DNA from 4 places in the Burkholderia theae genome. Region 1 is predicted to be linked to each of the others. Evidence: predicted binding sites of a transcription regulator. Region 1 holds the regulator's gene; each other region holds the start of a gene.
The links. The regulator sigma-54, encoded in region 1, starts transcription at its own class of promoters, with help from an activator protein. The targets are predictions, from matches to a motif close to TGGCANGNAANCTGCTTT.
Positions count from the first base shown of each region.

Region 2: a site for sigma-54 is predicted at 1,392-1,409, ahead of ACN22W_RS26690 (collagen-like triple helix repeat-containing protein). Genes of this name have one in related genera too.
Region 3: a site for sigma-54 is predicted at 2,052-2,069, ahead of ACN22W_RS22655 (collagen-like triple helix repeat-containing protein). Genes of this name have one in related genera too.
Region 4: a site for sigma-54 is predicted at 1,939-1,956, ahead of ACN22W_RS07815 (collagen-like triple helix repeat-containing protein). Genes of this name have one in related genera too.

Region 1 is NZ_CP183461.1:3,293,430-3,296,864, reverse strand. It holds gene ACN22W_RS15545 (PTS sugar transporter subunit IIA) at 1-32, opposite strand, end outside; gene hpf (ribosome hibernation-promoting factor, HPF/YfiA family) at 231-590, opposite strand; gene ACN22W_RS15535 (RNA polymerase factor sigma-54) at 749-2,254, opposite strand; gene lptB (LPS export ABC transporter ATP-binding protein) at 2,415-3,191, opposite strand; gene lptA (lipopolysaccharide transport periplasmic protein LptA) at 3,188-3,435, opposite strand, start outside.
Region 2 is NZ_CP183462.1:2,051,676-2,055,110, forward strand. It holds gene ACN22W_RS26680 (alpha/beta fold hydrolase) at 1-617, shown strand, start outside; gene ACN22W_RS26685 (carboxymuconolactone decarboxylase family protein) at 686-1,084, opposite strand; gene ACN22W_RS26690 (collagen-like triple helix repeat-containing protein) at 1,445-3,435, shown strand, end outside.
Region 3 is NZ_CP183462.1:1,157,005-1,160,439, reverse strand. It holds gene ACN22W_RS22675 (hypothetical protein) at 1-78, shown strand, start outside; gene ACN22W_RS22670 (DUF1326 domain-containing protein) at 257-901, shown strand; gene ACN22W_RS22665 (DUF2182 domain-containing protein) at 898-1,689, shown strand; partial or broken gene ACN22W_RS22660 (copper-binding protein) at 1,691-1,792, shown strand; gene ACN22W_RS22655 (collagen-like triple helix repeat-containing protein) at 2,107-3,411, shown strand.
Region 4 is NZ_CP183461.1:1,691,237-1,694,671, forward strand. It holds gene ACN22W_RS07810 (collagen-like triple helix repeat-containing protein) at 1-92, opposite strand, end outside; gene ACN22W_RS07815 (collagen-like triple helix repeat-containing protein) at 133-1,878, opposite strand; gene ACN22W_RS07820 (Flp family type IVb pilin) at 2,556-2,726, shown strand; gene ACN22W_RS07825 (A24 family peptidase) at 2,815-3,309, shown strand; gene ACN22W_RS07830 (TadE/TadG family type IV pilus assembly protein) at 3,312-3,435, shown strand, end outside.

The DNA.
Region 1 (3,435 bases):
GGTCTCCTTGCGGCGGCAGACTGATTTTCCATGTTCAGGCGATATCAAGGCATTTGGCATCGGCAACCTGCAACGCAGCTACCGCACCCAACGCCCCCCCGGCGATAACCGGAACATTATAGAGCACAGCCGCGTGCGTGGCGCAGCATGGACGGACCGGTCGCACCACGGGCGCGGAGTCGCAAAAAAAACGCCCGGCGAACCGGGCGGCGTGCGTGTTGCGGTGTCGGTTACTGCGGCGGCAGTTCGATCTGGTCGATCGACGGCTGAAGCTTGATCGGGTCGTGCGCGTGCGTTTGCAGGCGCTCCATGTGCTTGACGACCTGGCGATCCAGCTTGTCGATCAGGAGATCGATCGCTGCGTACAGGTTACCGTTCGCGCTTTCGACGAAGATGTCCTTGCCCTTCAGGTGCAGGTTGATTTCCGCGCGCTGCTGCTTGTCCTTTTCCTTGTGATTGTCGACCGAGAGGATCACAGTGCCATCGATCACCTGATCGCTATGCCGTAGCACCCGGTCCAGCTTGGTGATGACGTACTCGCGAATTGCAGGCGTGACTTCGAGATGATGTCCACTGATCTTCAGGTTCATAGTGCTTCTCCAAGCGAGTGACCACCCGGCCGCATCGAGGCGGCGCTCCGGTCGACTTGCCCTTGCCGCACGAAGCGGCGTATCGCGGACAGGTCGCCCGGCTTGTTCCCCGTGTGCGCGGTGGCCGGAACACGCCTGCCGCCGGGCAGGCAGCAGGCCTAAAGAGACTTGCGCAGATTCACTGCCGGGATTTTGAGGGCTTCGCGATATTTCGCAACCGTGCGGCGCGCGACCACGAAACCCTGTTCTGCCAGCAGCTCGGCAATGCGGCTGTCCGAAAGTGGCGATTTTGGGTCTTCAGCTCCTATCAGTTGCTTGATGAGGGCTCGGATGGCGGTCGACGAGGCGGCGCCACCGGTGTCGGTCGAAACGTGAGATCCGAAGAAGTACTTAAATTCAAGCGTCCCGAACGGGGTCAGCATGTACTTCCCGGTTGTCACACGGCTGACAGTCGACTCGTGTAGGCCCAGCGTATCAGCTATTTCCCGCAAAACCAAGGGGCGCATGGCAATTTCACCGTGCGCAAAGAAATTCTTCTGACGCTCGACAATAGCCTGCGCGACACGCAGGATCGTGTCGAAACGCTGCTGGATGTTTTTGATCAGCCAGCGTGCTTCCTGGAGCTGCTGCTTCAGCGAACCGGCCGACGGATCGCCGCGGCTGTTGCGCAGGATGTTCGCGTAGAGGTTGTTGATCCGCAGACGCGGCACGACCTCCGGATTGAGTTCCGCGAGCCATCCCTGGCCGACCTTCTTCACCATGATGTCAGGCACGACGTAGTCGGCCTCGGCCTTGCCGTACGCGGCGCCGGGGAACGGCTCCAGCGAGCGGATCAGCGCGTGCGCGTCGCGCAGCGCGTCGTCGCTCGCCTTCAGGTGCTTGCGCAACCGTGTGAAGTCGCGTGCGGCGAGCAGTTCCAGATGCTGCGACACGATCTCGAGCGCGAGCGTGCGCGTCGGGGACGGATCGAGGCGCAGCAACTGCAGCTTCAGGCATTCGGAGGCCGAGCGGGCGCCGACCCCGGCCGGGTCGAAGCTGTGCAGCAGCGCGAGCGCCGCGTTCAGTTCGTCGCAGTCGATCTCCAGCTCGGACGGCAGGTCGGCGAGCACTTCGTCGAGCGTCGCGGTCAGGTAGCCGTCGTCGTCGAGCGATTCGATCAGGAACATCACGAGCGCGCGATCGCGCGGGCCGGCCTGCGTGACGCGCAATTGCGCGGACAGGTGGTCGCGCAGCGACGTCGCGGCTTCCTGTACCTGCAGCGGCGGGAGGTCGTCGTCGTCGGATGCGCCGCTCGAGCGGCCGTATTCGTCGAGATTCCATTGCGGGCCGTCGTTGCCGTCGCCGGATCCATAACCGTCGTATTCGTCCGCGCCGGCCGGTTCGTCGCGCTCCGCGCGATCGCTCGACTGGCTGCTGCTGTTCGCCGCGCTTGGCTCGGTGTTCTGCGCGGGGGGCGTCTGCGCGATCAGCGATCCGTCCGATGCAACGCGCAACGGGCTCGCGATCCATTCGTCGTCGCTCTCGAGGAGCGGGTTCTGCGCGACGGCCATCGCGACTTCCTGTTGCAATTCGAGCGTCGACAACTGCAGGAGCCGGATCGACTGCTGTAGCTGGGGCGTCAGCGCCAGATGTTGCGACAGGCGGAGTTGAAGGCTGGCTTTCATGGCAAGGAGGGAGTCATACCGGCAGTGTGCCACGACCCAGGCGCGTTGAGCCATCCGCGATTACGCGCGGCGCGCCGCCCGGTCGCGGGCATGGCCGCGAAGCGGGGCGCTGCCCCGCGCGGCGATGCCGGGCGGGGTGCAGCCAGCCACGAGGAGGGAGTTACATGCGGAAGTGCTCGCCGAGGTACACGCGGCGTACGCTTTCGTTTTCGATGATATCGCTCGGCGCGCCGGCGGCGAGCACCGAGCCGTCGCTGATGATGTACGCGTGGTCGCAGATGCCGAGCGTTTCGCGGACGTTGTGATCGGTAATCAGCACGCCGATGTTGCGCTGCTTCAGGAACTTGACGATCTTCTGGATCTCGAGCACCGCGATCGGGTCGACGCCGGCGAACGGTTCGTCGAGCAGGATGAAGCTCGGGTTGGTCGCGAGCGCGCGCGCGATTTCGACACGGCGTCGTTCGCCGCCCGACAGCGACAGCGCGGGGTTCTCGCGCAGGTGGCCGATCTGCAGCTCGTCGAGCAGCGCTTCGGTGCGCGACGCGATCCCGTCCTTCGACAGCCGCTTGCCGTCCTCGCCGTATTGCAGCTCGAGCACCGCGCGGATGTTTTCCTCGACGGTCAGCTTGCGGAACACGGATGCTTCCTGCGGCAGGTACGACAGGCCGAGCGACGCGCGCTTGTGGATCGGCAGCAGGCTGATCGAGCTGCCGTTCAGCGAGATCTCGCCCGCGTCGAGCGGCACGAGGCCGACGATCATGTAGAACGACGTGGTCTTGCCGGCACCGTTCGGGCCGAGCAGGCCGACGACTTCGCCGCTCTTCACGTCGAGCGACACGTTCTTGACGACCGTGCGCGAGCCGTAGCGCTTCTTCAGGTTGCGGACGACGAGCGAACTCGTGGTGCCGGCCGGCTGGCGGTTCGGTAACGCGTTCATTGGCCCGGCGCTCCCTGGATGGTGGTCGACGGCGACAGCTTCGCCGGCGCACCGTTCAGCGGAGCGGGGCCGCCGTTCTTCGGCGACAGCATCGCGCGCACGCGGCCGTTCGGGTTACCCGGCGCGGCGACATCCTTGCCGCCCTTGGCGGTGTAGAAATCGCGCTGGCCGTCGTACGTGACCACGCTGCCGTGCACGGTGTCGGCGATGGTCGACGTGCCCTGCAGGCGGCGCACGGTCGCGG
Region 2 (3,435 bases), on a different replicon from region 1:
TGCGGCTCGACAAGCCCGTGCTCGTCGGCCATTCGCTCGGCGGCGCGATCGCGCTCGCGGTCGGCCTCAACCACACGGACCGCGTGAGCCGGCTCGCGCTGATCGCGCCGCTGTCGCACCAGCAGCCCGAGCCGCCGGCGCCGTTCCGGCCGCTGATGCTGCCGTCGCCGCTCGTGCGCCGTTTCGTGTCGTGGACCTTCGCGATCCCGCTGACGATCCTGACCGGTCGCAAGGCCGTGCGCCAGGTGTTCGCGCCGGAAGACGTGCCGCGCGACTTCCCGGTCAAGGGCGGCGGGCTGCTCGGCATGCGGCCGCACGTGTTCTATGCGACGGCGACCGACCTGCTGTCGGCGCCCGTCGACCTGCCCGCGATGGAGCGCCGATACGCGGACCTCGCGCTGCCGGTCGACGTGCTGTACGGCCGCGCCGATCCGATCCTGAACTGGCGCGAGCACGGCGACGCGCTGGCGAAGAAATCGGCGCGCGTGCGGCTGAAGGTCGTCGAAGGCGGTCACATGCTGCCGATCACGATTCCCGATGCGACGGCCGACTGGCTGCTCGAAGTCGCCGCCGCGCCGACCGATGCCGCCGCGCAAGCGGCGCGTGTCGAGCACTGAGCACCCAGCACTAAGCCGGAACGAAACGAGGCCTGATCCCGTGCCGGACCGCCGGCGCTGCGGCGGAATCAGGCTTCGTCGTCGGGCACCGACAGCCCGAGATCCGCGATCACCTCGCGCGCGCTGCGGAATGCCTCGACCGCGGCCGGCGCGCCCGCGTACAGCGCGCTGTGCAGCAGCACCTCGCGGATCTCGACAAGGCTCGCGCCGTTGTTGAGCGCACCGCGAATATGACCTTTCAGTTCCGTGCTGCGGCCGAGCGCCGCCAGCATCGCGCACGTGCACAGGCTGCGTGTCTTCAGGTCGATCCCGCCCCGCTGCCACGTGCTGCCCCACGCGTGTTCGTTCAGCCAGTTCTGCAGCGGCCGCGAAAAACCGTCGAGGTCGCGCATCGCGCGCTCGACGAACGCCTCGCCCATCACGTCGATCCGCCGCGCCTTGCCGTATTCCCTGTCCTGTTCGCTCATGTCGGTGTCCTGTGTGAGGTCGTGACCGTTTCGGCGGCGCCGGCGGCCGGGAGATGTCGCGCCATGTTCACGGGGCCAGCACGTTTCGTCAAAGACGCGGCCCTCGATTCGCGGCCGATCGCGTGACGCGATGTCGAACGCTACGTAACATTGCGCCGCGCGTTACGGCGGCTCATGGGAACATCGCCATGCACGCACTGACGCACCTTACGCGCCGGCCGCGCGAAACCGTCATTCATGCGTTTAAATCGCGTTGATATTCCCGATTTTCGCAACAAAGCGCGACACCGTTTCGCGGAACCTGTCGTGGCGCGGAATTTGCAGTGCAGGCTTGGACACACTTCCAATGTCGAGGCCAACATGCACAACATTTTCAAGAAGACGACGGTAACGATGGCCGTCACGTCGCTGCTCGCGCTATATGGTTGCGGTTCGGTCGACGGACCGACGACCCCGCCGACGATCAAGCCGAGCACGTCGGGGACGGGCGGCAGCTCGGGGACTTCCGGCACGTCCGGCGGCGGTTCGTCGGGGACGTCGGGGGGCGGTAGTTCGGGTACTTCCGGCACCTCGGGTACGTCTGGCACCTCGGGCACTTCCGGTACGTCGGGTACTTCCGGTACGTCGGGCACCTCGGGTACCTCCGGCACGTCGGGTACTTCCGGCACCTCAGGTACGTCTGGCACCTCGGGCACTTCCGGCACCTCGGGTACCTCCGGTACGTCGGGTACCTCCGGTACGTCGGGTACCTCCGGCACGTCGGGCACCTCCGGCACGTCGGGCACTTCCGGTACCTCGGGCACTTCCGGCACCTCGGGTACCTCCGGCACGTCGGGCACTTCCGGTACCTCGGGCACTTCCGGCACCTCGGGCACTTCCGGTACGTCGGGTACTTCCGGCACCTCGGGCACTTCCGGTACGTCAGGTACCTCCGGCACGTCGGGTACTTCCGGCACCTCGGGTACCTCCGGCACGTCGGGCACTTCCGGTACGTCGGGTACTTCCGGTACCTCGGGTACTTCCGGCACCTCGGGTACTTCCGGTACGTCAGGCACTTCCGGTACGTCGGGTACTTCCGGTACGTCGGGTACCTCTGGCACCTCGGGTACCTCCGGCACGTCGGGCACTTCCGGTACCTCGGGTACTTCCGGCACCTCGGGTACTTCCGGCACCTCGGGTACTTCCGGCACCTCGGGCACTTCCGGCACCTCCGGTACGTCTGGCACCTCGGGTACCTCCGGTACGTCGGGTACTTCCGGCACCTCGGGCACCTCCGGCACCGGCGTCACCCCGCTCGGCAATGTCCTCCAGAAATCCGGCAACCTCGTGACGGCACTCGGCACGACGGTCGCGAACGGCGGCGCGCAGATCGGCGGCGTGCAGATTCCCGGCACGAACCCGACGACGGCCACCAGCATCGGCAACGCGGTCACGAGCCTCGGCAACGGCGTGCAGTCGCTCGGCAACGGCGTCGCGGCCGGCCTCGGCTCGATCGGCGTGTCGGCGAACCCGCTCGGACCGACGCTGACGTCGACCACCGGCCTGCTGACCGGCGCCGGCGGCACGGTCAACAACCTCGGCAACGCGGTGAAGAGCCTCGGCTCGGGCCCGCTGTCGCCGCTGTCGCCCGTGACGACGCTCGTCGGCGATCTCGTCAACACCGTCGGCGGCGCGGTCAACTCGACCGCATCCGGCCTCAACACGGCGCTGAACAGCTCGCCGGTCCAGCAGCTCGAGACGCAGGTCGGCAAGGTGATCAACCCGATCACGAACACGCTGACCGGCGGCGTCACGACACCGGGCGCCACGCAGACGCTCGGCGGCGTAACGCTGCTCGGCACACCGCTCAACGGCCTGCTGAGCACGCTCGGCAACGGCCTCGCCACCGCCGGCACGAAGGTCGGCGGCGCGACCGACAACCCGCTCGGCGCGGGTCTCGGCGGCGTCGTGGCCCAGCTCGGCAACACGGTGACGTCCACCGGCGGCCTCGTCCACGACAACAACGCAGGCAGCTCCAGCAGCGGCACGGGCGGCAGCAACCCGCTCGCCCCGATCACGGGCCTGCTCGGCACGCTGACGGGCGGGCTCGGCGGCGGCAGTTCGAGCGGTTCGGGCGGCACCAGCGGCACGAGCGGCGGCCCGCTCGGACCGGTCACGGGCCTGCTCGGCTCGCTGACCGGCGCACTCGGCGGCCTCGGTTCGAGCGGCACCAGCGGGACCGGCGGCACGAGCGGCACCGGCGGCGGCCCGCTGGCACCAGTCACCGGCCTGCTCGGTACCGTGACGGGCGCACTCGGCGGCCTCGGCTCGGGCGGCACCAGCGGAACCGGCGGTACGAGCGGCACCGGTGG
Region 3 (3,435 bases), on a different replicon from region 1:
ATGTTCGTCGCGCGGCGCGTGTTTCTGTGCGGCGCGATTGCGGTGTGGTGTGCGATCGTCGCTTCGCTGTTCGTGTGAGATCCGGGTGAGACGGCGGTCGCCGGAGCAGCCTCAAGCGAGTGCTTCGAAACGTCTTGCGTGACGCCGTGGCGCACGGTTTTCATGCGTCGAAACAGGCCTTCGTTCCTGCTTTGATTTCACCGTGGCGTGCACTAGATTCGAAGCGTTCACATGTCACTGAGCGCGAGGTGGAGTCATGACGCCGTGGGAGATTCAGGGCACCGAAATGATCAGCTGCAATTGTTCATACGGTTGCCCCTGCCAGTTCAATGCGTTGCCAACCAACGGCAATTGCGAAGCGATGGGCGCGATGTCGATCGACAGCGGCCACTACGGCGACGTGGTGCTCGACGGTGTCAGGATCGCGGTCGTGTTTCAGTGGCCGGGGCCCGTCCACGAAGGCAAGGGAAAGTGCCAGCCGATCGTCGACGAACGTGCCAGTCCGGCACAGCGCGAGGCGGTGCTGAAGATCATGACCGGTCAGGATACCGATCCGTTTGCGACGATGTTCTCGGTGTATGCGTCGACGCTCGAGCACGCGTTCGAGCCGATCTTCACGAGGATCGACTTTGACGTCGATGTCGATGCACGGCGCGGCCGGATTCACGTCGACGGCGTGTTCGACGTCGAGGGCGAGCCGATCCGCAACCCGGTGACAGGCGCCGAGCATCGCGTGCGGATCGACCTGCCGCACGGTTTCGAATACGAGTTGGCCGAGATCGGTTCGGGTTCGGGGCGCTCGCAAGGCAACATCGCGTTGAATCTCGACGGCACCTATGCGCAGTTCGCGCGGCTGCACCTGAACAACCACGGGCTGATCCGGCATCGCGTCGCGGCATGATTCCCCTCGACAACTGGCTCGGGCGCGAGCGCGTCATCACGCTGCTCGGCATGGCCGCGCTCGTCGGCATCTGCTGGTTCTACCTGTGGACGGGCGCGGGAACCGGCATGTCGGCGCTGGAGATGACGACGGTCGCGCTGTTTCCGCATCGGCTCGCGGACGACATGGGCAGCATGGATCCGTCGCTGCCGACCGTGATCGTGATGTGGTGGGTGATGATGATCGCGATGATGACGCCCAGCGCGGCGCCGCTCGTGATGCTGTACCGGCGCGTGCTGCGGCATCGCAGTGCGGACGGTGCGGGTTCGGCGTTCACGTCGGTGTCGCTGCTGGCCGGTTATCTGACCGCGTGGCTCGCGTTCTCGATCGGCGCGGCATTGCTTCAGAAGCTGCTGCAGCCGGCCGGGCTGATCTCCGCGATGATGCTGTGGTCGAAGAGCGCCGTCCTGTCCGCGATCGTGCTGGTGCTGGCCGGGCTCTATCAATTCTCGCCGCTGAAGCGTGCGTGTCTTCGGCAATGCCGTGCGCCGGCCGGGTTCCTGGTCGCGCACTGGCGCCCGGGCGTCGCCGGCAGTTTCCTGCTCGGCGCGCGGCACGGCATGTATTGCGTGGGCTGCTGCTGGTTGCTGATGGCGCTGCTGTTCGTCGGCGGCGTGATGAATGTCGTCTGGATTGCCGCGCTGTCGCTCGTCGTGTTCGCGGAAAAGATCCTGCCCGGCGGCGAACGTATCGGCCGCGCGCTGGGTGTCGTGCTGATCGCCTGGGCTGGCGTGACGTTGATCGTGTGATGCACTCGACGACATCGGGATGCCGCCGATGACGATGGCGTTCAAGATCGCCGATGCGGCCATGATCGCGCCGCTTGATGTGGGCGACAGTGTCAGGGTGTGAGTGGAAGGCGTCAACGACACGCTTACGATCGTCAAGCTTGTGAAGCGGCCGTGATGAAGATGCCGCGCATGCGCGGTCGCGGCAGGGTTTTTCCCATTCGTGCTACGTAACGCAGGGCCGATGTTACGGTGAGATTGCCGGGACGCCGGCGTCGATTGAACCGCAGGGCTGGACTCGCTTGCAATGCGTCGTGCCGGAAAGGGCCGCCGGCACGGTCGCTGCTGGACGGTTGCAGGATTGTTAACGACGCCGATGGAGATGGCACGGTAGCTGCTTGCTGAAATGATCGCGCTGAATAGCTTACGGGGGCTTCCATGCAAAATCATTTCATCAAGGCGAACGTTGCGCTCGCCGCCATCGCCGCGGCGTGCGCGCTGGCTGCGTGCGGCGGCAACGACGTTACCTCGCCGACACCGGGCGGTAACACCATCGGAACGAGTACGACCGGTACGTCAAGCGGTACAAGTGGCACGAGCGGGAGCAGTGGCACGAGCGGCAGCAGCGGCACAAGCAGCAGCGGCACAAGCAGCAGCGGCACAAGCAGCAGCGGCACAAGCAGCAGCGGCACAAGCAGCAGTGGCACAAGCAGCAGCGGCACAAGCAGCAGCGGCACAAGCAGTAGCGGCACAAGCAGCAGCGGCACAAGCAGCAGTGGCACGAGCAGCAGCGGCACAAGCAGCAGCGGCACGAGCAGCAGCGGCACGAGCAGCAGTGGCACGAGCAGCAGCGGCACGAGCAGCAGTGGCACAAGCGGAACGCCGGGCACGAACGGCATCATCAGCTCGGTCGGTTCGGTCGTCACCGATGTGGGCGTCACGATCGCCGGCGCAAGCCCTCCGGGCGGAACCAAGGGCGTGACCACCGGGCTTGCCAACACGGTCACCGGCGCCGGCACGCTCATCCGCGATACGTCGAACGCGGTGAGCAACGGCATCGGTCAGATGGGTTTCACGACGAACCCGGTCGGCTCGACGGTCGCCGGCCTCGGCACGATCGTCGGCTCGACCAGTAATCCGGTCAGCGGTCTCGCCGACACGGTGAAGGCGCTCGGCTCCGGCCCGCTGTCGCCGCTGGCACCGCTCACCACGCCGGTCGGCGGCCTGCTCGACACGGTGGCCGGCGGTCTGAAGTCGGGCGGCACGATGCTCGGCTCGGCGCTGTCGTCGGGCCCGGTCCAGCAGGCAACGCAGGCGCTCAGCACGGCGATCACGCCGCTCGTGACGACGGCCGGCCAGCTCACGCAACAGGTCGGCACCGCAACCGGCCTCGGCCAGCCGGTCGCCGGCCTGCTCGGGCAAATCGGCGGGGCAATCACGTCGGCCGGATGGAAGGTGACATCGGCGTCGCCGCAGCCGGTCGTGAGTGGTGTCGGTGAACTCGTCCGTGCGGTCGGCAATACTGTGACCAACGTGGGCGGGCTCGTGAACCCGAGCGGTGCGAACGGCGCGGTGCCGATCGCCGGCCTGGTGACGAGCGTGGTCGGCGGTATGCCGGCGGCCGTGCACGGCGGCTCCGCGACCGGCACGGGAGGCGGCAATCCGTTGGGCGCGCTCGGCAATCCGCTCGCGCCGGTGACGTCGCTGGTGGGCGGCCTGCTCGGCGGCGTGGCTGGCAAATAGCCGATCGGCGCCGAACGTCGCACA
Region 4 (3,435 bases), 1.6 Mb from region 1:
CAGGCGGCCAGCAGGCAGGCTGCGGCGAAGGCGGTGAGGGGTACGCGCCACTGGCGCAGGGCTGCCGTCGTGAGGGAACGTTGCTGGGACATGAAGGACTCCTCGCTGTCTTTTCGATGAATGGATCTTGGTTTACTTGCCGTGCGTGCCGCCGAGCAGGCCGCCGATCAGCGACGTGACGGGCGCGAGCGGATTCGACGACGAGCCCGAGTTCGTGACTGCACCCGTGCCGCCGGTCAATGCCGGTGCGCCGACCGTGCTGGTGACCGTGGACACCACGTTCGTCACCGGAGCGAGCGGGCTGCTGCCGCCCGAGCCGCCCGTCGCGCCGCCGAGTGCGCCCGTGACTGCGCCGAGGAGACCCGTGACCGGCGCGAGCGGGCCGCCGCTCGTACCGCCCGTTGCACCGCCCAGTGCGCCGGTGACCGTCGAGACGAGGCCGGTGACCGGGGCGAGCGGACCGCCGCTGCCACCTGCTGCGCCACCCAGTGCACCGGTGACCGTCGAGACGAGACCGGTGACCGGGGCGAGCGGGCCGCCGCTGCCGCCTGCTGCGCCGCCCAGTGCGCCGGTAACCGTGGAAACGAGGCCGGTGACCGGAGCGAGCGGGCCGCTGCCACCACCCGCTGCGCCGCCGAGTGCGCCGGTGACGGTGGAAACGAGGCCGGTGACCGGGGCGAGCGGGCCGCTGCCGCCACCCGTTGCGCCTCCGAGTGCGCCGGTGACGGTGGAGACGAGGCCGGTGACCGGAGCGAGCGGGCCGCTGCCGCCACCCGTTGCACCACCCAGTGCGCCGGTGACGGTCGAGACGAGGCCCGTGAGCGGTGCGAGCGGGTTGGTCACGCCGCCGGTGCCGCCCGTGAGCAGGCCGCCGACGGCCTTCACGGTGTTGCCGGTCGACGAGACGGTGTTGCCGAGGCCCGTCGTGACAGGGTTGCCGCCCGTCGACGCGAGCAGCGCACCGGCCTGGTTCAGGCCATTGCCGATCGTGCCGAGCAGCGTGTTGACCGGCGCGCCGAGGCCGGTCGCCGTGCCGATCGTCTGGGTCGTCTGACCGACCATGGTCGTGATCGGCGTGATGGCCGAGCTGACCGTCTGCGTGACTTGCTGGATCGGGCCGGTCGACAGCACGTTGGTGAGCGTGTTGCCGCCGTTCGATACGGCGCCGCCGAGCGTCGACACGAGGCCGCCGACGGCACCCGTGACCGGTGCGAGCGGCGACAGCGGGCCGCTGCCGAGGCTCGTGACCAGGTTGCCCGTCTGCGTGACTGCGCCGCCGAGCTGATTGACCACGCCGCCCGTGCTGGCGACCGTGGTGCCGATCGGATCCTTCGTCGCGCCGAGTTGGCCGAGACCGTTGCCGAGGCCGTTGCCGAGTGCGGTAACGGCGCCGCCTACGCTTTGCACGATGCCGCCCGCGGCTTGCGTGGTGGCCGGGTTGACGCCCGGCAGTGACTGGCCGGAGATGACGGTGCCGAGACCCGAGACGGTCCCGCCGACACCCGTGACGATATTGCTGCCGCTTGCGAGGACAGTTCCCACTGCGTTCGACGACACACCCGAGGTGCCGGAGGTGCCGCTCGTTCCCGAGGTGCCGCTGGTGCCGGACGTGCCGCTCGTTCCCGAGGTGCCGGTGCCGCTGGTGCCGGAGGTGCCGCTCGTGCCCGACGTCCCACTGGTGCCGGAGGTGCCGCTCGTGCCCGAGCCGCCGCCGCCCGACGTGGAGATCGCATCGCCGGTGCCCGAGCTGGAGCCGCCGCCGAGGCCTTGGCTGATGGAACCGGAGCCGCCGCACGCGGAGAGGGAAAGCATGGCTGCAACGGTGGCCGCGATCAGAGTCGTCCGGAACACGCCATGGGGGATAACCTTGATGTCCATTTCATCCTCGCATTAAAAATGTCTTGTGAACTTCGTTGTGTTGAGTGGTGCGAGGACTACTCTGCAACTGTCGTGCCATTTCGATGGCCGACGGTTCGACGACAGGTTTTAAACGAGGCAATTCCTTGTCGGAAAAGGAAGTTATGGAAATTGAAAGATTGTTGAATCTGTTTAAGTGCAGACGAATGAGAACGGTTTCGGCCGTTTCGTAACGTAACGTCACAACATTGGTGTTACGCGTGCGACGTAACGTAGGGCCCCTACGGGCTTGGTGGACAGGGCAATTGTTTTACTGGTGGATTAGGTGTGCACATCTAACCTATCGTAAATCCTATGTGTAAGACGTACCGAAACGCCGTACAAATACGTTGTGCTCCTGGTCATTTTTTTCGATCCATGCCGTTAAAAGAGGTTGGAAGTTAAATAGGATCGGATATAGAATCCGGAGCAGATGTAAGCAAATGTACGGTTCGGTACACAACGTTCGAGGAGGGTCACTATCGCGAATGTTAACTTGCATCAAATCGTGAGACATGCCCTTCGGGGCGACCTATAAAGAAAGCGCACCCGGTTGACGCTAACGCAGATGTGGCGAACGACGCGGGGCAAGGGCCAGATATGCGGGGATGTATACGTATAAAAGGCCAAAGAACGTAAATACAGGCACGAGGAATAAAATGAAAGCAATGATGATTCGCTTCCTTAAGGAAGAAGACGGGGTTACCGCAGTCGAGTACGGACTCATCGCCGGACTTGTCGCCGTCGCTCTTGTCACTGCCGTTGGCACGTTGACGGGTGGCATCTCGGGGGCGTTTACCTACATCGCCAACCAGTTGCCGAAGGCATAACGAGCGAGCTTTTGCTCATCTCCCTGTTGTTAGGGACGCGGATTGCTTCGGCAATCCGCGTAGGTAAGTTTTGCCGCTCGGGGCGTAAATGATCCTGCTAACTGGCGTCGGGGTTTTCCTCGCGTGGGCGGTGCTCGTCGCGCTCGAGGACATCCGTCATAGGCGTATACCGAATTCACTGGTGATCGGTGGATTCGTGTCTGCATTTGTACTCTCCGGACATAATCCATTTGGCATATCCGTGAATCAGGCGCTGATTGGCGCATTGATCGGCATTGTCAGTCTTTTCCCATTTTTCGTGCTGCGCATAATGGGTGCCGCGGATGTCAAGGTATTCGCGGTGCTTGGCGCGTGGTGCGGCCCCCATGCGTTGTTTTGGCTCTGGATCGTGGCGAGCCTGCTCGCGTTCGCCCATGCCGGCGCGCTGGTCTTCGCAACCCGTACGCCCGTATCCGCGTTGTGGCAGCGGCGCTCGCCGACGCTGGAGATCGCCGGTTTCCGGGCATCGCCGTATGCCGCGTTTCTCGTGATTCCGGCGGTGCTGTGGTGCGGATACCGGATTGCGACCGGGGGGATGCAATGACGATGATTCGTTCTGTCCCCGGAATGCGGCGTCGCGAGCGTGGTTCGACGGCGGTCGAATTCGCACTGATGCTGCCGGTGTTCTTTCTGATCCTGTACGCGATCATCACGTACGGAATGATCTTCG